2 regions of the Flavobacterium sp. DW-iso2 genome follow, and region 1 is predicted to be linked to the other one. Evidence: riboswitches for the same ligand, from Rfam matches in the RefSeq annotation. Region 1 holds a riboswitch; the other holds the start of a gene.
The links. A riboswitch is a leader RNA that binds a small molecule or an ion and turns the genes downstream of it on or off. The one in region 1 is predicted to bind S-adenosylmethionine.

Region 1 (11,171 bases):
CCTCTTGCCATTCAAAATGACATCTCGCAAGTTTATTTTCATTAATCCATAAAGAAGATCCTTGCTTAACATCTTTCATTAAATCCGAAATAGATTGAGATGGTCTAAGACCGACCAAAATATGAATATGATCAGGCATGCCATTTATACTTAAAAGCTTGTGGCTATTGTTTTGTATAATTCCAGTTATGTATTTATACAAGGAATCTTTCCATTGCGATTCGATAATTCCGTTTCTGAATTTTACTGCAAAAACAAAATGAATGTGTATTTGGGTATATGTATTTGCCATAATTTGTTAAGTCCCTACGGGACAAAATCGCCCTGATTAAAAATTATTCTACCAATAGATCGTCCCTAACGGGACAACAAATAATAGTAAATTCATTATCAAATGTATTCAAAAAACAACAAATCAATCCTTTTTCTGTTTACTTTTGCAACAAATACTAAGTCATGTCAATAGAAGTAAATAATATATCTAAAAGTTATGGTGCTCAAAAAGCATTAGACAACATTTCCTTTTCTGTTAAAAAAGGAGAAATCGTTGGTTTCCTGGGGCCGAATGGAGCCGGAAAATCTACTTTAATGAAAATACTGACAACTTATATTGCTGCCGATGAAGGCACTGCCTTAGTGAATGGTCATGATGTAACCTCAGATCAAAAAGCGGTACAGCTTTCTATCGGTTATTTGCCGGAACATAATCCGTTGTATTTGGATTTGTATGTGCGAGAATATTTAGCATTTAATGCCGATATTTATAAAGTTAGTAAATCCCGCATCGAAGAAGTATTACAAATGACTGGCTTGACTACCGAAAGTCATAAAAAAATAGGGCAACTATCTAAAGGATATCGCCAACGTGTAGGACTTGCTAACGCTTTACTGCACAATCCAGATGTTTTGATTCTCGACGAACCCACCACTGGTTTAGATCCGAATCAATTGATCGAAATACGTAACGTCATCAAAAATGCGGGAAAAGATAAAACTGTATTTCTTTCCACGCACATCATGCAGGAGGTGGAAGCGATTTGCAACCGTGTCATTATCATCAATAACGGAAAAATTGTAGCCGATAAAAAACTAGATCATTTAATCTCTGCCGATAAAGAACAGGTAATTGAAGTAGAATTTGACTATAAAATAGAGGAACAGGCTATTGCCAAAATAGAAAACCTAACTTCTTTTAAAAATACGCATGACATGATTTGGGAACTGACTTTCCTGTCAGACAAAGACATGCGTCCTGCCGTTTTTGATTTTGCTACAGCAAATGGTTTAAAAACGCTGCAATTGAATCAAAAAAATAAAAATTTGGAAGCTGTTTTTAGAGAAATTACAAAGTAGATAACACCTCTTTCTTCGCTTACTTCCCACCAAAAAAGCTCGTTTAATTAAATTAAACGAGCTTTTTTGAATGGTGTTAAAATTCAGCTATGATTTTGGCAAAGCTGCCCCTACTGCAATATCACAACGATGTCCTGCTTTTCCGTGGGCTGGATTCATTCCTTCAGGGGTTTCGTCATTTGCAGAATTAGTCGATAATAATGCTGGCAAAGCTTGGGGCACATTAATTTGCTCAGAGTATTGACCTGAACTCGTACTGCTATTTGTTGAAGCGACCTTTGCATTTAAAGGCGCTCCTACAGCAATGTCACAACGGTGATTTTTCTCGCCATGAGGAGGATTCATTCCTTTGGCAGTTGTTGTTTTTACAACATTAGTTTGTGTAGTTGGTACCACTTGCGGAGATTGACTATTTGTGGTTGACGCTTGAGCACTACCATTTGCAGGAGTGTTCAATGGCGCACCCACAGCTATGTCGCACCTATGATTGGGTTGCCCATGAGCCGGATTAATACCTGCGGCAACCGATGGTGTTGTTCCGGTATTATTCTCATGAAATAAATTATGATTTTGTGATGTTGCAATAGGTGTTGATTGGCTCTCAATACCTGAATTTGTTTGCTGAGTAAAAGGCACTACTAACCTTGGGTCACCTTTTTGTTGTACCGTATCCTCCTTTTTACAAGAAGTTGCCGTTATAGCGACTAGTAAAAAAGCACCATAAAAATATTTCATATTGAGATTGTTTCATTAATAAATTCAAATATAAGATTTTAATACGAGCCCTCAAAAAACACATCACTAATGATATAGGATTAACGAACAAATAAACCTAAATAAAAAATACAATTTTATATAAAAGAACTTGTTTTACGATGAACCATTATAATTATATTAAATCGCCTAGCCCAGATGGAAGCGGCATCCTTTTTTGACCCGTTTTTACGGGACAAAAAAGATATAGCGCACAGCTGGAAAAAGCTCCTAAAAAATCTTACTAGCGATTTGTCTAATATTCTCTGATTTTCCCATCGAATAATAATGCAGCACAGGAACACCTGCCGCTTTAAGCTCTAACGATTGCTGAATTGCCCATTCGATTCCTACTTGTTTTACATCAGTATTCGTTTTGCATTTATCTACAGCATCAATCAAATCTTCGGGCAAATCAATACGGAAGATTTGTGGTAAAATTTGCAAATGCCTTTGTACCGCAAGCGGTTTGATTCCCGGAATGATAGGAACGGTGATTCCCATTTGACGGGCTTTAGCAACGAACTCAAAGTATTTAGCATTGTCAAAAAACATCTGTGTTACCACGTAATCAGCACCTGCATCCACTTTTTCTTTCAACCTTTTTAAGTCGGAAATCAACGATGGTGATTCTAAATGTTTCTCAGGATAACCCGCCACACCAATACAAAAATCAGCTTTATTATCGACATGCATCACATCATGCAAATATTTCCCTTCGTTTAATAAATTAATTTGCTGTACCAAGTCTACAGCATAATTATTCCCGCCTGCTTTTGCTACAAAAGACTGTTCGTCTTTCATTGCATCACCACGCAAAGCCATCACATTATTAATTCCTAGGTAGTGACAATCTACTAATAAATATTCAGTTTCTTCTTTTGTGAATCCACCACAAAGTACGTGTGGTACCGTATCCACATTGTATTTGTGCTTTATCGAAGCACAAATCCCCAATGTTCCCGGGCGCATTCTTGTCAACTTTTTATCTAATAATCCATTTCCTTTATCCACATAAATAAACTCCTCACGAGAAGTAGTCACATCTATAAATGGCGGTTTAAAATCCATTAAAGGATCAATATTATCATATAATTCTTGAATACTTTTCCCTTTTTGGGGCGGAATAATTTCAAAAGAAAATAATGTTTTCCCTTTTGCTGCTGCTATATGTTCTGTTACTTTCATTTTGTTTTTTGTTTCAGGTTTAAAAATTAATGTTTAATGTTCTCTTAAGTAATTTTAAACATTAATTTTTAAACAACTATTCTAGTCTGCTATATTGGGACTCAACCATTTCGTAGCTACTTCAGTTGGTACGCTTCTACGTTTTGCGTAATCAATCACTTGGTCTTCTTTTATTTTTCCGAGTCCAAAATATTTACTTTCAGGATTCCCAAAATAATATCCCGAAACAGAAGATGCTGGCCACATTGCCATACTTTCCGTTAAAGTCACTCCTATTTCTTGCTCTACATTTAATAACTTCCAAATGGTAGGTTTCTCTAAATGGTCAGGACAAGCAGGATAACCTGGCGCAGGACGAATCCCTTTGTAGGTTTCTGCAATCATGTCTTCGGTGCTAAGCAATTCATCAGCCGAGTAACCCCAAACTTCTTTACGTACTTTTTCGTGTAAGTATTCCGCAAAGGCTTCTGCAAAACGGTCTGCCAATGCTTTTACCATAATCGAATTATAGTCGTCTAAATCTCTTTCAAATTCAGCCGCCCATTCATCAACTCCAAAACCAGTAGTCACACAAAAAGCACCCATATAATCTATTTTTCCAGAATCTTTTGGGGCTATAAAATCTGCCAAAGCTATATTTGGTGCTCCTTTGGTTTTTTGTGATTGTTGACGCAAAGTCAAGAATGTTTGTAATGGCTTTCCGTTTTCATCTGTCAGCGCAATATCATCATCGTTGATTTGATTCGCAGGGAAAATTCCGTAAATCCCTTTGGCAGTTAGTTTCTTTTCTTTCAAAATAACGTCCAACATTTCATTGGCATCCGCAAAAACCGAAGTCGCTTGCTCTCCTACTACTTCATCCGTCAAAATCGCTGGATATTTCCCGAACAATTCCCATGTTCTAAAAAATGGTGTCCAGTCAATATACGGAACCAAAACATCTAGCTCCACTTCAATTACCTGTTCGCCAATGCTATTTGGTTTCACAGGCGTAAAATTATCCCAGTCTAATTGCAACTTGTTTTTACGTGCTTGTTCAATAGTTAAGAAATTCTTGTCTCTAGAACGATTCAAAAACGTTTCTCTAAACGCATCGTATTCTGCTCTTATATCGCTCGCATATATTTTTTTATCCTTGTTTAACAAACTTCCGGCTACGGTAACCGCTCTCGAAGCATCATTAACATGAATGACTGTTTCTCTATATTGAGGTGCAATTTTCACGGCTGTATGCGCACGCGAAGTGGTTGCTCCACCTATCATCACCGGAATTTTCATTCCTCTTTTATCTAATTCTTTCGCTAGATACACCATCTCGTCTAGCGAAGGCGTAATCAAACCACTCAGTCCAATAATGTCTACTTCATGTTCTATGGCAGCAGCAATAATTTTTTCGGGAGCGACCATCACACCAAGATCTACAATCTCATAATTATTACATGCTAACACTACCGAAACAATATTTTTACCAATATCATGAACATCTCCTTTTACAGTTGCCATCAATATCTTTCCATTTCCTTGTTTGTCTCCCGCTTGTTTACTTGCTTCTATGTACGGTAATAAATAAGCCACTGCTTTTTTCATTACACGAGCTGATTTTACCACTTGTGGCAAAAACATTTTTCCCGAACCAAACAAATCTCCTACCACATTCATTCCCGTCATCAAGTTGATTTCGATTACTTCAATAGGTTTGGTTGCGGCTAATCGCGCTTCTTCAATATCCAAAAGTATAAATTCATCTACTCCTCGAACTAAAGAATGAGTGAGTCTTTCCTGAATTGTTCCCGAACGCCATTCTTGAATTCCCTTTTCATTGCTCTTGACATCTCCTTTTACATTTTCGGCAAAATCTAGCAAGCGCTCCGTCGCATCATCTCGTCTGTTTAAGATCACGTCTTCAACATGCTCCAATAAATCTTTCGGAATATCATCATAAATCGTCAACATCTCCGGGTTTACAATTCCCATCGTCATTCCGTTTTGAATCGCATGATACAAGAAAACCGAGTGCATCGCTTCCCTTACCGTATCATTTCCTCTAAATGAAAACGACACATTACTCACCCCACCACTAATGTGTGCATGCGGTAAATTTTCACGAACCCATTTGGTTCCTCTAAAGAAATCCAAAGCGTTCAATCGGTGCTCTTCCATCCCAGTTGCTACCGGAAATATATTCAAATCGAAAATAATATCCTGAGGCGGAAAACCCACTTTATCAACCAAAATATCATACGAACGCTGACATATTTCTACTCTACGATCGTAATTATCAGCCTGACCCGTTTCGTCAAAAGCCATAATAATTGCCGCAGCACCGTATCGCTTAATCAATTTAGCATGATGAATAAAAGCTTCTTCGCCTTCTTTTAGCGAAATCGAATTCACTACACTTTTTCCTTGTACGACTTTCAATCCCGCTTCAATGATATCCCATTTTGAGCTATCAATCATAATGGGCACACGCGAAATATCAGGCTCGGCAGCGATTAGATTCAGGAATTTTGTCATGGCATATTCACCGTCCAGCATCCCTTCATCCATATTAATATCGATGATTTGGGCGCCACCTTCCACTTGCTCCTTGGCAATACTCAGTGCTTCTTCGTATTTTTCTTCCTTAATTAACCGAAGGAATTTTCTAGAACCCGTAACATTTGTGCGTTCCCCAATATTCACAAACACGCTATCTGGCGTAATGATCAAAGGCTCTAATCCCGCCAATACAAGGTTTCTTCTAGTTTCTTTTTCTGCCATTTTTTTTATATTTAATCCTTCAAGGTTTAAAAACCAAGGAGGTTCAGCTTTATTATCTTATTATTTTGGGCGTGACCCAAAAAGGGTCGGGCTATTCGTTCCCTCACGCGGATTTGTGCATTCTATGTCATTCCCATTCATTTTTGTCATTGCGAGGAACGTAGCAATCTCATCCAGCTTATCCATCAACAGGATAACATTTACCTCATTCACTTTAACGAAGAATTACATCAGTCACTCTCGCTACCTGATTCTTTCGTTTCTCGGAATGACAAAACTAAAATCTATACTTTTAATCTCTTTACGGGCACAAGCGAGACGCTTGCGCTAGCGAAACCACTAAATCAGATTACTTCGTAGGTAGAACAAAGTTAACTTGCCTTAACCTCACCATTTTTACTTATTGTTATTCTCTCTTCTTTGTCATTCTGAGGGACGAAGAATCTTTGTTATGTGAGCAACTTGTAGAGATTCTTCCTTCGTCAGAATGACAAAATAGTATAGTTCTACTCCGTCTTACATCACTGCCGTAGAAACTCTCGGTTTATAATCCTTTGCAATATCTGCAATTAGCCTGATGTGTTCTGGTGTTGTTCCGCAACAACCACCAATGATATTTACTAAATTATCGTCGAGATATGTTTTTATTTGTGCTTGCATTTCTGCGGGTGTTTCGTCGTATTCTCCAAAGGCATTGGGCAATCCTGCATTAGGATGCGCTGATACATTGAACGACGTATTTTGCGACAAGGTTTGTAGATATGGTTTCAATAAATCGGCACCAAGGGCGCAATTAAATCCTACACTCAATAACGGAATATGCGAAACCGAAACTAAAAATGCTTCTACTGTTTGTCCTGAAAGTGTTCTTCCTGAAGCATCAGTAATCGTTCCTGAAACCATGATTGGAATATCGATATTGCGTTCGTCTTTGACTTCTTCGATGGCAAAAAGTGCCGCTTTAGCATTTAAAGTATCGAAAATAGTTTCGACCAATAAGATATCACTTCCTCCGTCTATCAGCGCTTCCACTTGTTGCTTGTAAGCAATACGCAAATCATCAAAGGTTACGGCTCTGTATCCTGGATCGTTTACGTCTGGTGACATGCTTGCAGTCCGGTTTGTTGGACCTATTGAACCCGCTACAAAACGAGGTTGATCTGGATTTTTGGCTGTAAATTCATCGGCTACTTCACGGGCTATTTTGGCAGATTCATAATTGAGTTCATACACCAAATCTTCTAAATGGTAATCGGCCATACCTATTGTGGTGCCTGAGAAGGTATTGGTTTCTACAATATCTGCTCCCGCTTCAAAATAGGCTGCGTGAACGGCGCGAATCGCTTGTGGCTGGGTTATAGACAACAAATCGTTGTTTCCTTTTAGAGAATGTGGAAAATCTTTGAAACGTTCTCCTCTAAAATCTTCTTCGGAGAAATTATAGCGTTGCAACATGGTTCCCATAGCTCCATCGAGGATGAGAATGTTTTTTTTAATGGCTTCGTGAATATTGGACATAACTTTTTATTTCTTGAAAATCACAATCGGAATTGGGATTTTTACTTTTGATTACTAATTACAAAAGTTCACTATATAAATTCTTTAGCCCTGATGGAAGCGGCATCCTTTTATTCTGGGGTTCAGAATAAAAGATATAGCGTACAGCAGGAAGGATGATGGCAAAAAGCACCAATCATTCGCTCTAAAAAAAATAATATAAAAGTTGTCAAGAAAAGGTTTGAGAAATACTATGGAAGTATTCTTGTGTTATCTATCTTAGATACTGAAGTAAGTTCAGCATAAAGTAGAATGTAGCACCTTCTTTATAAGATAAAGGGTTGCTAAGGTTTCATTGGGTCTTTCCCTCCGCCTTTCGTGATAACGATCAATAAATATAGGAACACTGCAAAGAAAAGATATAGCGCTAACACTTGCAAGTATTAACGCCATATTTTTTTATTGGTTTTTATGCGAATTGTTATACAATGGCTTTAACCACTGCTTTTGGAGCTTCTTTACGAGTCCCGTCAAAACCATCAACTCCTGAAACTGTTGTGTATTTTAGCACATATTTCTTACCTGGATTGATAATTTGATAGGCAGCCTGACACATTAATGTCGCCTCATGAAAACCACAAAGAATTAATTTTAATTTCCCTGGGTACGTATTTACATCACCAATGGCGAAAATCCCTGGAATATTCGTCTGGTAATCCAATGCGTTGTCTACTTTGATGGCGTTTTTCTCAATTTCTAGTCCCCAGTTTCCTATTGGCCCTAATTTTGGTGTCAATCCGAAAAGAGGAATAAAGTAATCTGTAGGAATGGTTCTTCTTGCGCCATTTTCATCAAGTACAACGGATTCAATATGCTCTGCACCATTAAGCCCTACTACTTCAGCAGGTGTAATCAACCTGATTTTTCCAGCATCTTTTAATTCCTGCACTTTTTCTACAGAATCCAATGCTCCTCTAAATTCATTTCTTCTGTGAATTAAAGTTACTTCGGAAGCAATATTCGAAAGGAAGATACTCCAGTCTAAAGCGGAGTCTCCTCCACCAGAAATAACGACTCTTTTATCTCTAAATTTTTCTGGGTTTTTGATAAAATACTTCACGCCTTTATCTTCATAAAAATTGATTCCGTCGATAAGTGGTTTTCTTGGCTCAAAACTTCCCAAGCCTCCCGCTATCGCCACAACCGAAGCATGAATTTGCGTCCCTTTATTAGAGGTAACAATGAAACTTCCGTCTTCTTGTTTGTCTATTGTTTCAGCACGTTCTCCTAGTGTAAAACCTGGCTCAAATTGCTTTATTTGTTCCATTAGATTATCTACTAAATCCCCCGCTAAAACCTCTGGAAACCCAGGGATGTCGTAGATCGGTTTTTTAGGATATAGTTCTGAAAGTTGGCCACCCACTTGTGGTAACGCGTCTAATATGTGACATTTTAATTTTAATAATCCTGCTTCAAAAACGGCAAATAAACCAGTAGGACCGGCTCCTATAATAAGGATATCTGTTTTAATCATTTCTATATTCTTCATGTACTTTCTATTATGCTAAACTAATTTAATGCAAATTAACGATTGAATTTTACTTCATCAAATGATATTTATCATTCGCTTATTTTTATCTCTATTTATTTTTTAACGCTGCGGTAACCTCATTCATTTTTTGAACTTTCTCTTCAAAATTCCCTTTTAGGGTTTTGCGGTATTCATTCAGGTTCAAAACCATTTGGTTGATATCTTCTGGTATTATTTCTTCAAAAAACTCGCGCAATCTTTTGGCTGTTGTAGGTGATTTTCCATTTGTTGAAATCGCAATTTTGACATTTCCTTTGGTTACGATTCCTCCCAAATAATAATCGCATAATTCTGGCGTATCAGCGATATTGCAAATTAAATATCTTTCCCTACATAAATCATAAATTCTTTTATTCACTTCAAGATCATCCGTACAAGCAATAACCATATGCCTTTTCTTGAGCATCTTTTTCTTGAATTTCTTCATGGTCAGTTTTACCGAATCATGCTTATTGACTAACTCAATTAATTCAGGTAAAAATTTTGGAGCAACAACCTCAACATTAGCATTAGGACTAGATTTTAGCAAAAACGAAAGTTTTTCTAAGCCCACATTTCCTCCTCCTACAATAAGTACTTTGACTTGATGCATTTTTAAAAATATAGGATATAATTCATTCCTTTCCATATACCAATACTGTATTGTGGTTTGATTTTAATTCTTTATAAAAACCTGCTCTTTTCTTACTATCACCAACCACTTCTCCAATTACAATTATGGCAGGCGAACTTAATTTATTCTCCGCTACAACTTTCTGGATTGTATCGATAGTTCCAATTCCCACTTTCTCTTCTGGCGTAGTTCCGTTTTGAATAATCGCAACGGGCATTGCTCCTTTGGATTCGTTTTGGAATAACGCCACAATCTGATCCAGCTTGCTCATCCCCATCAAAATGACGACTGTTGCCGTCGATTGGGCCGCTAAAGCTACATCTGTAGATAATTTTCGTGCTGAAGTAGTTCCAGTAATCACCCAAAAGCTCTCTGAAACGCCTCTTTTTGTCAAAGAAATTCCTTGAGAAGCTGGAACCGCAATAGACGATGAGATACCAGGAATTACAAATGTAGGAATTCCAAAGCTTTCTACGAATTCTATTTCTTCACTTCCTCTTCCAAAGATAAAAGGATCACCACCTTTTAATCGTACTACATTACCATAAGTAAGTGCGTTATCTACAATTAACTGGTTGATTTCATCTTGAGAATACGCATGACATCCTTTTCTTTTCCCAACAAATATCTTCAATGCTTTTTTAGGAGCAAAAGACAACAGTTCTTCATTAGCCAAAGCATCATACAAAACGACATTCGCTTCAGCCAATGCTTTTGCCCCTTTGATAGTCAATAAATCCGGATCTCCCGGACCCGCTCCTACTAGTGTTACCTGAGGTTCTATTTTATTTTTCATCTTTTAGGTCTTTAAGTCTGAATGCTTCGATGGTGTCAAAGAAAGCAATTGCTTCTTGAATGTACTTTACAGCAAATTCTTCAGATGGTTCATTCTTATTGATTTGAAATACTAAGTCCTTTAATGTGGATTGCAATGGAATTTTATTCGTTTCTACAAAAACAGTATCAAATAAATCTATTATTCCCGCTTGATGGTTTGTTTTTTGGTTTTCTGAAAGTAACAAGGCTTTAGCACCATTTACAAAACCTGCATAGGCAAGATAAATAGCATCTGCCCAGTTTTTATCTTCGAAAGCTTCTTGTGCAAAAGTCAATTTATCTTTGGCCTCCAATAATAAAGTGGCCACTAAATCAATTACAACACCCGCGCATTCTCCAACTCCAACCGCTTTAACATAGTTATCAGCATTTCCCCAATCAATAAAATCAGCATCGACAAGATTTGTTGTGTCTGCCAATGGCTTTAGGAATTCGTAGAAATACTTTTCGCCTTGAGCGTCGTAATAATCTAAAAATGATTTACCATTCGCATTGGCACTAAAGTCATTTAAGATATAACGCAATGCATCAGGTCCTCTACGGCTTGGAATTTTAATAACTTTATCTGAAAAACGT
Region 2 (11,171 bases), on a different contig from region 1:
CAGGAATGATCCATAAAGCTCGTGCCAATTTTACAGTTGTGGCAATCTGCAGCGCTTCAGGCCCATATTTATTAGCAGCTCCCACTACTGAACTAGTATCGTGAATTGCAATAGCACACCACAGGCCAAACTCCTGCTGGCTTAAATGCAACCAATGCCCGATAACCGGAAATAAAAATAAAGCAATCGAGTTCAGGATAAAAATTACACCCAAGGCAACCGAAGTCTCTTTTTCATCAGATTTAATGACTGGTGCAATGGCCGCAATAGCGCTACCGCCACAAATCGCAGTACCGCATGAAATTAAATGAGATGTTTTACGATCAATCTTCAGCCATTTACCTAAAAAAAATCCCAAAACTAAGGTGCTAAAGATAGAAGCAACAGTAAAGAAAAAACCCGTTTTCCCAGCAGATATAGCAGCGTTTACATTCATTCCAAAACCCAAACCGATGACGGAGAGTTGAAGTAAAATATTGATAGCTTTAGCATTAAAACGTAAAAAAGGATTACCTGTTATGTTGGCAGCAATTAAGCCAAGAACTAAAGCAACTGGCGGCGAAATTAACCCCGAAACGCAAACCAATAGTAATAGTACAAAAATGAGTTGCTGTACTTTAATATTAGTATTAAAGAAAGTAAAGGTTTTTTTAGCGATGATTTCAGGATGATTGTCCAAGGTAAAATTGTTGAATTACTACCCAACAAAGATGCGAGGATAAATCGATATTCACCAATCATAAGAAACAATCTACTATAACTTTAAATTATAGTATTTTGAAATATTTTTAATAAACAAATCTGAAAGAGCGTTTGTTTTTCCTTGTAAACTAATGATATAAAAATAACGTTCAATGATTAGGTTATCGACATCAATAATCATTAACTCCTTGTTTTTTAATTCCTTTTCTATAGCGTGAATCGAAACAAAAGCAACACAATTTGAGTTCATCAGATAAGATTTTATACTTTCAGTACTTCCTAATTGCATTTCTACAATCAGGTCAGACATCTTAATTTTTAATGGTTTTAAAGCATGCTCGATTACTTCTAATGTTCCTGATCCTGGCTCCCGCATTAAAAACCGCAATTCCAAGAGATCTTCTTTGGTGATTTCTCCTTTGTTTACCAATGGGTTCGAACTATTGCAAACCAAGACTAATTCATCTTTTAAAAACGGAGTATATTTAATCGCTTTATTTTTCGACTGTCCTTCTACGATTCCGGTTTCGATTTCTTTATTCAATAAGGCATTTTCAATCTGTTCTGTGTTTCCATTGCGCAAAATGATTTTGACTTCTTGCATTTCCTGATGAAAACGGGCTAGTAATGGCGGAATTATATATTGTGAGATAGTAGTGCTGGCTCCCAGGCGCAGCACGCCATACTGCTTTTTTATAAGCGCACTCATTTCAAAATCAATTTCACGGTAAATTTCAAAAATACTCTTAGCCTGTTTTACTAATTGTTCGCCAGCCTGCGTCAAGGAAATTTTAGAGCCCGTTCGGTCAAAGAGTTTGACTTTATATTCTTCTTCCAGTTCTTGTATGTGTTTCGATACGGCAGGTTGTGTAATAAACAATTCTGTTGCAGCTTTAGTGAAACTCAATCTGGTAGCGACAGTGAAAAACACTTTTAATCTGAAATCCATAATTGTATTGTATTGGTGAAACCAAATCGAAAATTACAACAATCCGTTGTATTTCCTCACAAACCATTCGGTTGCAAGCAGTGAGACAATTAAAATTAATAGCAAAGTCCAATCAATCAAAGGAGAGCGAGTTGCCGTATTTTTTTCTATTGCTTTATAATTATCATCAGCTAATAGCGACTTGATTAGTGTATCCACTTGGTCTGGATAATAAACAGCTCCTTCCGTTTGTGTGGCCAACTGTTTTAGTTTTTCTAAGTCTGGATTGACAAATTGTTTTTCTCTGTCGAAATCTAAAATCTCAAAATGACTCGAATAACTGCTGTTTGAATTCAGTTCTTTTACAGAAAAATTATAAGTTCCTGCTGCAAGTCCATCTAAATTCACTTTGTAAAATGCATTTCCTTTTAATAAATCGTAGTTTTTGGTTTGCTTTGTCGCAGTATTTGTTACAATAATCGTCAAACGTGCGTTATCATCAAATTCATAGTTTTTATTGAAATATTGGGCTGTTATTTCGATCGCATCTCCTGAATTATAAAAACTTTCATGATTGACAACCAATGCTTTTTTAGAGCTACTGGATGCTAAATACTGAATAGTTTTATCCATAAAAACGTCAAATTTAGCAAACGACTGCGTATCTAGATGACTTTGCAAACGCCATTTCCAGACATTTTCACCAAGTAGAAATGCGCTACGACTTCCTTGATTCTCGGCATAGACTAATAAGGGAGAATTAGTTTCCATACTTCTAATCTTAGAAGAAAGTAAAACAGAGGCGTTACCCTTAACAGTTATATTTCCGAAGGAATTTTCCAGTGGAGGAAAAGTTTCGAAACCAATATTATCGATGGCGAACAAATTAAATTGCGGATTAAAACTCGCCAAATAATTCTCTTTTTGATTACTCATTTTAAACCCTAAACTACTTTGTTGCTGATTTAAAAACGAGAAGTCAGTAGTGGTTCCGGTAATGATAAAAGTACTAATTCCAGCCGTTTTGTTCTCTTCAAAAACAGATTGAAATGCAGCAGTAGGCTGATAAAGAATCAAAACATTATAATCTTTTAATGAACTGATAACATTTGGCTTAACAATAGTTACTTTACGCTGTGCATTAGATTCGATACTACGTTTTAAAGCACCTACATCGGGATGATTTATCGCTGTTACCAGTGCAATATTTGTTTTTTGATCAATTACTTCTACAGCAAAATTCTTTGTGTTATTATAACTGTTTTTCTCTTTTTCAGCAGCAGAAATCGTAGCTTTAAAAATCTGTGAGCCTATTTTATTGGCCGGTAAAAGAACACTTAATATTACTGTTCTTCTAGCAGAAGAGAAAGAAACACTTTGTTTCGTTAGTACTGAATTGCCTTGTGTTATAGTAAAATCAGCAGATACATTCTTGTCTCCTGAATAGTTCAGAAAAACTTCTACAGGAAATTTATTCTTGTAAAAAGCATATTTATTGACGTTGATCTGGCTAATTTTTAAGTCAACAACCTTGGTGGTATCACCTAAAACTATTGGAAAAACTTTATTACTAGCATCAAAACTATAAACATAATCGTTGCCTGAAGTCTGGTTTCCGTCTGTTAAAAGAATTGTAGCGAACGTACTGTTTCTGTTTGCACTTCTTAACTCTTTTGAAATTCCGCCCAGATTTGTCTGTGTGCCTTTAAAATCAAATTGCTCAGCCGGTTCAAATTCCGCATCAAAGCGATACGACTGTAGATCAAATTTCTCTTTTAAGGCTGTGTTAGCTGTTATAGCAGCATATATTTCTAACGCTTTTTTGTTGGCGTCTAATGCCATTATCGAACTTGAATTGTCTACAACAACTGCCAAAGGCGGTTTGATAATCTCGAGTGTATTTCTGGTTATTATGGGATTAATCAACAATATCAAAATCCCAAACAAAGCTAGAAAACGCAATAAAGCCAAAAACAAATTCAATTTTGATTTGCTTTTGGCTTTATAAAAATATTGGTAAAATGACAAACCACCTGCTACTACTAAAGCTAGCAATAATAATAGAATGGTGTTTGTAGTCATATTTATTTAGTAATAAGTGGTCAGTTGTATTAGTAGTCAATTTTAGTATTAGCCGAATACTAAAAAACTGAACACTGAATACTTTTTTAAGTAAGCATTCCTCCGCATACATTTAGAACTTGTCCTGAAATGTAAGCACTCATATCCGAAGCCAAGAAAAGACATGCATTAGCAACATCTTCAGTAGTTCCCCCTCTTTTCAAAGGAATTCCGTCTCTCCATCCTTGAACCACATCGTCATTCAGTTTTGCAGTCATTTCCGTTTCAATAAATCCTGGTGCAATTGCATTACAACGAATATTACGAGAACCTAATTCAAGTGCAACCGATTTTGTAAATCCAATAACACCTGCTTTTGAAGCGGCATAATTCGTTTGACCAGCATTACCCTTCACTCCCACTACACTACTAATATTGATAATCGATCCAGCGCGTTTCTTCAAGAAAGTTCTTTGAACAGCTTTAGTCATATTGAAAACAGATTTCAAATTAACATCAATAACTTTATCAAAATCTTCTTCAGACATACGCATCAAAAGGTTGTCCTTAGTAATTCCAGCATTATTGATCAAAATATCAACAGTTCCAAAATCAGCTAATACAGCATCAACCATAGTTTGTGCTTCATTAAAATCGGCAGCATTAGATTGGTAACCTTTGGCTTTAATACCAAGTGCATTCAATTCATTTTCTAGTGCTAAAGCGGATTCAACAGATGAACTGTACGTAAACGCAACATTTGCTCCGTGTTTTGCAAAAACTTCTGCAATTCCTTTTCCTATTCCGCGACTTGCGCCTGTTATAATGGCTACTTTTCCTTCTAGTAATTTCATGTTCTAAAATTAGTTTAATATTTATTTGAAGCTATTCCTGCTATCCACTGCAATCTTTTATGTTTTTAAGAAAAAACATAAAAGGATTTTCGTTGCTATCAGGGCTAAAAACGACTTGTCAAATATATAATAATTCCTTTCTTAAAAAAAATTTCAATTCTAATAAACGACTAGTAAAACAAAACTTTAAATTTTAAAATATTTATTCACCCATTTATCCCAATGTGAACTATAAATGGCCAATAAAGTAAAGCCTAATAAAAACAAATGATACCAGGCATTACTAATTAGATCAAAAAAGTCCAATTTACCATTAGCAAAACTCAATATCAACAAAACCTGCGCTCCGTAAGGTAAAATTCCTTGTACAATACAAGAAAAGATATCTAAAATAGCAGCTGTCTTTTTAGGATTCAAATCATATTCGTCATTAATCTCCTTTGCAATAGGACCCGTAATTACAATAGACACCGTATTATTGGCTATAGCCAAATTAGCAAAACCAACTAATGCTCCTATTCCTGCTTGCGCTGATTTTTTACTTTTAATGCGTCTTTTAATTTGGTACAGTAAATAATTAATTCCGCCCGCTTTTTCTACCATAGCCGCTAAACCACCTGTAAGCATCGATAATAAAAAGATGTCAGTCATACCGGTAAAACCTTCATATATCTTTTGGATAAACTCCATAAAGGTAAAAGAACCGCCAATATAACCAATGACTCCCGCTATAAGCGTACCGATAATTAAGGTAGAAAAAACATTTACGCCAATCAAAGCTAAAATAATTACTAATATATAAGGTACGATAGGAATCCATTCAAAACTAGCTTTTGGAAGCGCAACAGTAACAATATCTGAATTTAAACCGAGGTAAAAGAATAAAATAATAGTAATCACTGCGGCAGGAAATGCAATGAACAAATTGATTTTGAACTTGTCTTTTAATTCGCAACCCAAGGATTGCGTTGCTGCAATAGTAGTGTCTGAAATCATCGAAAGGTTGTCCCCATACATAGACCCACCCAATAAGGCTCCAGAAATAAGTGGCAAAGAGGCTCCGCTTTTATCTGCTAATGTCACTGCTATAGGTCCTAAGGCAACAATTGCCCCCACAGAAGTTCCAGTCGCAGTTGATAAAAAACCTGCAATCAAAAAGATCCCTAACGGGAAGTAAGCCACGTCAATAGTACTGATTCCTAAATTAACAACAGCATCAACTCCCCCCATTGCTTTACTTACCACTGCAAATGCACCTGCAAGCAGATAAATCAAACACATGGTCATGATTTTACTTTCTCCACAACCTGCGATTAAGGTTGCTACTTTTTCCTCTGTGGAAGACTTGAATAATAAAAAGGCGGCTATAATACCCACCATAACAGCAACTGGAGATGGGAATGCATAAAAATCATGCAATACAATTCCGGCACCCAAAAAAGTAAAAATAAAAACAAAAAGCGGAATCAAAGCGTACGGATTTCCTGTTTTTTTTGAAAAAATAGTCATAAAATTAATTTAAAAATGAATTAAATATGACGAAAAACAAAAGCTAAAAAATGGGAATGAAACAACATTTTTTCCAAAGGATTTGGCTTATCGTTTTAGCACCTTGCTCGTTTTGCAGGTTGCTATCTCATAATGAGATTCGTGATAACGGCTGCAAAAGTACTACATCTTTTAGTAAAAACGATAGATATTTTATTTTTTAGCATAAAAAAAGCCTTACCGAAGTAAAGCTCATTTATAAATATATGGATTGAAATGTCCTAGAAAGCGACATTCCATCTTGGTAATCTACCATTTTCATCTAAGAAATTTTGTAAAACTTGTCCTTCTACAGCAGTTGGAATTCCTTTAGTCTCATCATTGAATGTTTCGTACCAAACTATTTCTAACAAACTGATATCTTCTTTTTTCATTTGTGCTGGCCAAGAATATTTTCTTCCTGTTTTTGCGAATTGATGTCCTTCAACAATCTTTTCTTTTAAACCACCATTTTTTATTTTCAAAGTTCCATCATTTTGTACCGTTCCAGTAGAACCTACCATGATCAACTCTTTTTCTTCTGCTACTGCATACACTAAAAACACGCCGCTACCTTCTGAAGCATTACAAACTTGTTCTAAACTGTCATCTGCAGCAAATGAAAATTTGTCGCTAACTTTAAATTTTTTTAATTCCTTATACATATTTTATTATTTATTTTATTTGGCTTTCACAAAAAAACACCCCACAATAAGTGAGGATTACTACAACCATATGTTTTTTTTATTAAATTAAAGGACAAGGAATGACCTCTTTTAATAAAGTGCAAAGATATTTCTTTAATTCTATTTTATAATAAAAAAGCCCCACAAATGTGAGGCTTATTCTATTTTAGTTTAAAATAGCGAACTATCCTAAAACTTCTTTTACCTTTTTACCAATTTCAGCTGGAGAATCCACTACGTGAATTCCACATTCTCTCATGATTTGTTTTTTAGCTTCTGCTGTATCATCAGTTCCACCTACAATAGCACCTGCATGCCCCATTGTACGACCTGCTGGAGCGGTAACTCCTGCAATAAATCCTACTACTGGTTTACGGTTACCATCAGCTTTTATCCAGTGAGCAGCATCTGCTTCTAGTTGTCCACCTATTTCACCTATCATAACGATACATTCTGTTTCTGGGTCATTCATCAACAACTCAACTGCTTCTTTTGTAGTTGTTCCAATGATAGGATCTCCTCCAATACCAATTGCAGTAGTGATTCCTAATCCTTGTTTTACAACTTGGTCAGCTGCTTCATACGTTAATGTTCCTGATTTAGAAACGATACCTACAGTTCCTTTTTTGAAAACAAAACCTGGCATAATACCAACTTTAGCTTCACCTGGAGTAATTACTCCTGGACAGTTAGGTCCTATTAACCTTGCGTTTCTTTCTTTAACATAAGCATTTGCTTTGATCATATCAGCTACAGGAATTCCTTCTGTAATGGCGATAATCACTTTTATTCCTGCATCAGCAGCTTCCATAATTGCATCAGCAGCAAAAGCGGGTGGTACAAAAATGATTGTAGTATCAGCACCTGCTTGTTCAACCGCATCTTTTACAGTATTAAAAACGGGACGATCTAAATGAGTTGTGCCACCTTTTCCTGGAGTTACACCACCTACAACGTTTGTTCCGTACTCAATCATTTGAGAAGCATGGAAAGTTCCTTCACTTCCTGTAAATCCTTGAACAATTATTTTGGAATCTTTATTAACTAAAACACTCATGATATATATTTTATGTGATTTTTAAAAATTGTCTTGCAAAAGTAAGGTTTTGAAATTATTTTGAGGCCATTTCTTATCAAAATATATTATGATAATTGACTCATTTGATAACCTCTATATAATTTATTATCTTTTATTTCCCAAATTACTATAAAATGTGCCAATAACATCTCCTCTCTAGGGTTTTCAATTGTTTTTACAAAATGAGAATAGCGTACACTAATTAGATCATTTTCGGCAATGATGTGACTGATCCTGATCTTTGAGCGAACGTAGGCTTTGCCTAATTCTTCAGAAATATTTAGTAAAGCATCGTAGTCTAATTGCACAAGACCCTTACTACTATTCCAATCGACCAAAGCTTCAGAGTGCAAATATTCTTTCATAGTAGCGCTGTCAAGCAGAGCATCTGATTTGTAAAAATCTTGAACGAGTTCTTTTGCTGTCATATTATTTTAATTTATTTAAAATTTCTGGTATTTTTTTAATATTAGCCAGTTGTTTTAATTTTTCTCTAGACTCTTCTATTGGTGTTCCAAAATAGGATTTCCCGCCTTCAACAGATTTCGTTACTCCTGTCTGGCCTAGAATCACTGCTTTCGTGCCTATTGTGATTCCACTAGTAGTTCCTACTTGTCCCCAAATAGTAACTTCATCTTCAATAATAACACAACCTGCTATCCCAGTTTGGGAGGCAATTAAACACTTTTTTCCAATTACAGTATCATGACCTACATGAACCTGATTGTCAATTTTTGTTCCTTCACCAATGATGGTATCTCCTGTAACTCCTTTGTCTATTGTACAAAGCGCTCCAATACCCACATGGTCCTTTATTACAACCCTACCGCCCGAAAGCAATTGGTCAAATCCGTCTTCTCGTTTTTTGTAATAAAAGGCGTCGGCGCCAAGAACTGTTCCTGCATGGATGATTACATTATTTCCAATTACGGTATTATCATAAATGGCAACATTAGCATGAATCAAACAATTCTCTCCTATCACAACATGATTACCTATAAAAACATTCGGTTGAATTAAAGTTCCTTGTCCGATCTTGGCTGAAGCAGAAATAGAAGCACTTGAAGACTCAAAAGGCTTAAAGTATTTTGTTAACTTATTGAAATCATTAAAGGGATCTTCTGATATCAATAATGCTTTTCCTTCTGGACAATCTACTTTTTTATTAATCAAGACAATAGTTGCCGCTGAATTTAAAGCTTTATCATAATATTTTGGATGATCTACAAAAACGATATCACCATTTTCTACAACATGAATTTCATTCATTCCAGATATTGGGAAATTAGCATCCCCAACATATTCACAGTTGATAATAGTGGCAATTTCTTGTAGAGCGTAAACTTTTGGAAATTTCATAAATTTAATTAGAAAATGTATTAATTAGACAATGTGATAAATATTTATCACATTGTCTAATTATCAAATTATTTACTCTTTTACGCGTTCCATATAAGAACCTGATGCTGTATCGATTTTAATTTTATCTCCTTCATTTATAAATAAAGGTACATTTATGGTCGCCCCCGTTTCAACTGTTGCTGATTTAGTAGCGTTCGTAGCCGTATTTCCTTTAATTCCTGGCTCTGCATAAGTAACTTCCAGAATTACAGATGATGGCATATCTACAGAAAGAGGTAAGTCAGTTTCGGTATTGATACTTACCATTACACTTTCACCTTCTTTTAATAAATCTGGTGAATCTAAAATGTTTTTGTTCAAAGATATTTGTTCGAAAGTCTCTGTATTCATAAAATGAAAATCATCTCCTTCTGGATATAAATATTGAAATTTATGGTTTTCTACTCGTACTTCTTCAATTTTATGACCCGCAGAAAACGTATTGTCTAATACTTTACCATTACTTAAACTTCTAAGTTTTGTTCTAACAAAAGCAGGTCCTTTTCCTGGTTTAACGTGAAGAAATTCTATGATTTTGTATATGTCATTATTGTACTTAATGCATAATCCGTTTTTGATGTCTGATGTAGATGCCATTTTTTTTGCTTTTGGCTATTAGCTTTTGGCTATTAGCAATTTATATTAAATTATTTATTTTTAGGCTAAAGCCTTAATGCCAAGAGACAAGATGTCTTTTTTTTAGTAATTCCCTGTATATCCTTTCATGACTCCACGCGATGAGTTTCTGATAAAATCCAGTATTTCGTCACGTTCTGGAGTTGCTTCCATTTCTGCTTCAATAATTCCTATAGCTTGTGTTGTATTATAGTTTTTTTGATATAAAATTCTATAAATATCTTGAATTTCTTTGATTTTCTCCGTTGTAAAACCTCTTCTTCTAAGACCAACTGAATTGATTCCTACGTAAGACAAAGGTTCTTTTGCTGCTTTTGTAAAAGGAGGGACATCTTTACGAACTAATGAACCGCCTGATATCATTGCATGATCGCCAATATGAATGAATTGATGGATTGCAGCCAAACCTCCGATTACGGCAAATTTCCCAACAGTAACATGCCCTGCTAATGCAACACCGTTCACTATTATAGCATTATCACCAATATGACAATCGTGCGCAATATGTGCCGTAGCCATTATCAAACAGTTATTACCTAAAGTAGTCTGACCAGACGCAATGGTACCTCTATTGATAGTTACACATTCTCTAATTGTACAATTGTCGCCAATTATGGCTAAAGAATCTTCGCCTCCAAATTTTAAATCTTGTGGTACGGCAGAAATAACCGCTCCTGGAAAGATATTACAATTCTTTCCAATTCTTGCGCCTTCCATAATGGTGACATTAGATCCTATCCAAGTACCATCTCCAATAACTACATTATTGTGGATGGTTGTAAAAGGCTCGATGACAACATTTTTGGCGATTTTCGCGCCAGGATGAACATATGCTAAGGGTTGATTCATCTATTTTTTTTTATAATTTATATATATAAAACAAAAACCTTGAAATAGTATATTTCAGGGTTTTATTCTATTTCTAATTTACTGTTTTTTAGAGATTTGAGCCATTAACTCAGCTTCTGCAACTAACTTCCCATTAGCATAAGCATTCGCTTGCATATGACAAATTCCTCTACGTATTGGTGTAATCAAATCACACTTAAAAATAAGGGTATCACCAGGTAAAACCTTTTGTTTAAACTTAACATTATCAATTTTCATGAAATAAGTCAAATAATTTTCAGGATCTGGAACCGTACTTAGCACTAAAATCCCTCCGGTTTGAGCCATTGCTTCCACAATTAATACTCCTGGCATTACTGGGGCTTCTGGGAAATGTCCAACAAAGAAATTTTCATTCATCGTAACATTTTTCATTCCTACTACGTGACTTTCAGACATTTCTATGATTC

Region 2: it holds a riboswitch for S-adenosylmethionine, as region 1 does, so the genes downstream of both, AC4PRO_RS13620 (Na+/H+ antiporter NhaC family protein) here and AC4PRO_RS13360 (homocysteine S-methyltransferase family protein) in region 1, are expected to answer to the same signal.

The regions. Positions count from the first base shown of each region.
Region 1 covers NZ_JBZXDY010000020.1:53,144-64,314, reverse strand. The annotation lists gene tnpA (IS200/IS605 family transposase) at 1-292, opposite strand, end outside; gene gldA (gliding motility-associated ABC transporter ATP-binding subunit GldA) at 457-1,353, shown strand; gene AC4PRO_RS13375 (hypothetical protein) at 1,441-2,088, opposite strand; gene metF (methylenetetrahydrofolate reductase [NAD(P)H]) at 2,338-3,294, opposite strand; gene metH (methionine synthase) at 3,376-6,057, opposite strand; gene AC4PRO_RS13360 (homocysteine S-methyltransferase family protein) at 6,574-7,575, opposite strand; SAM riboswitch class I at 7,822-7,942, opposite strand; gene AC4PRO_RS13355 (NAD(P)/FAD-dependent oxidoreductase) at 8,036-9,088, opposite strand; gene AC4PRO_RS13350 (precorrin-2 dehydrogenase/sirohydrochlorin ferrochelatase family protein) at 9,195-9,773, opposite strand; gene cobA (uroporphyrinogen-III C-methyltransferase) at 9,760-10,554, opposite strand; gene AC4PRO_RS13340 (ferredoxin-like domain-containing protein) at 10,544-11,171, opposite strand, start outside.
Region 2 covers NZ_JBZXDY010000021.1:43,436-54,606, forward strand. The annotation lists gene AC4PRO_RS13600 (YeiH family protein) at 1-679, opposite strand, end outside; gene AC4PRO_RS13605 (LysR family transcriptional regulator) at 755-1,651, opposite strand; gene AC4PRO_RS13610 (hypothetical protein) at 1,685-3,712, opposite strand; gene fabG (3-oxoacyl-[acyl-carrier-protein] reductase) at 3,799-4,545, opposite strand; gene AC4PRO_RS13620 (Na+/H+ antiporter NhaC family protein) at 4,732-6,054, opposite strand; SAM-I-IV-variant riboswitch at 6,112-6,207, opposite strand; gene AC4PRO_RS13625 (hypothetical protein) at 6,315-6,737, opposite strand; gene sucD (succinate--CoA ligase subunit alpha) at 6,943-7,815, opposite strand; gene AC4PRO_RS13635 (nuclear transport factor 2 family protein) at 7,902-8,264, opposite strand; gene AC4PRO_RS13640 (UDP-3-O-(3-hydroxymyristoyl)glucosamine N-acyltransferase) at 8,266-9,195, opposite strand; gene efp (elongation factor P) at 9,268-9,834, opposite strand; gene lpxA (acyl-ACP--UDP-N-acetylglucosamine O-acyltransferase) at 9,937-10,722, opposite strand; gene AC4PRO_RS13655 (bifunctional UDP-3-O-[3-hydroxymyristoyl] N-acetylglucosamine deacetylase/3-hydroxyacyl-ACP dehydratase) at 10,801-11,171, opposite strand, start outside.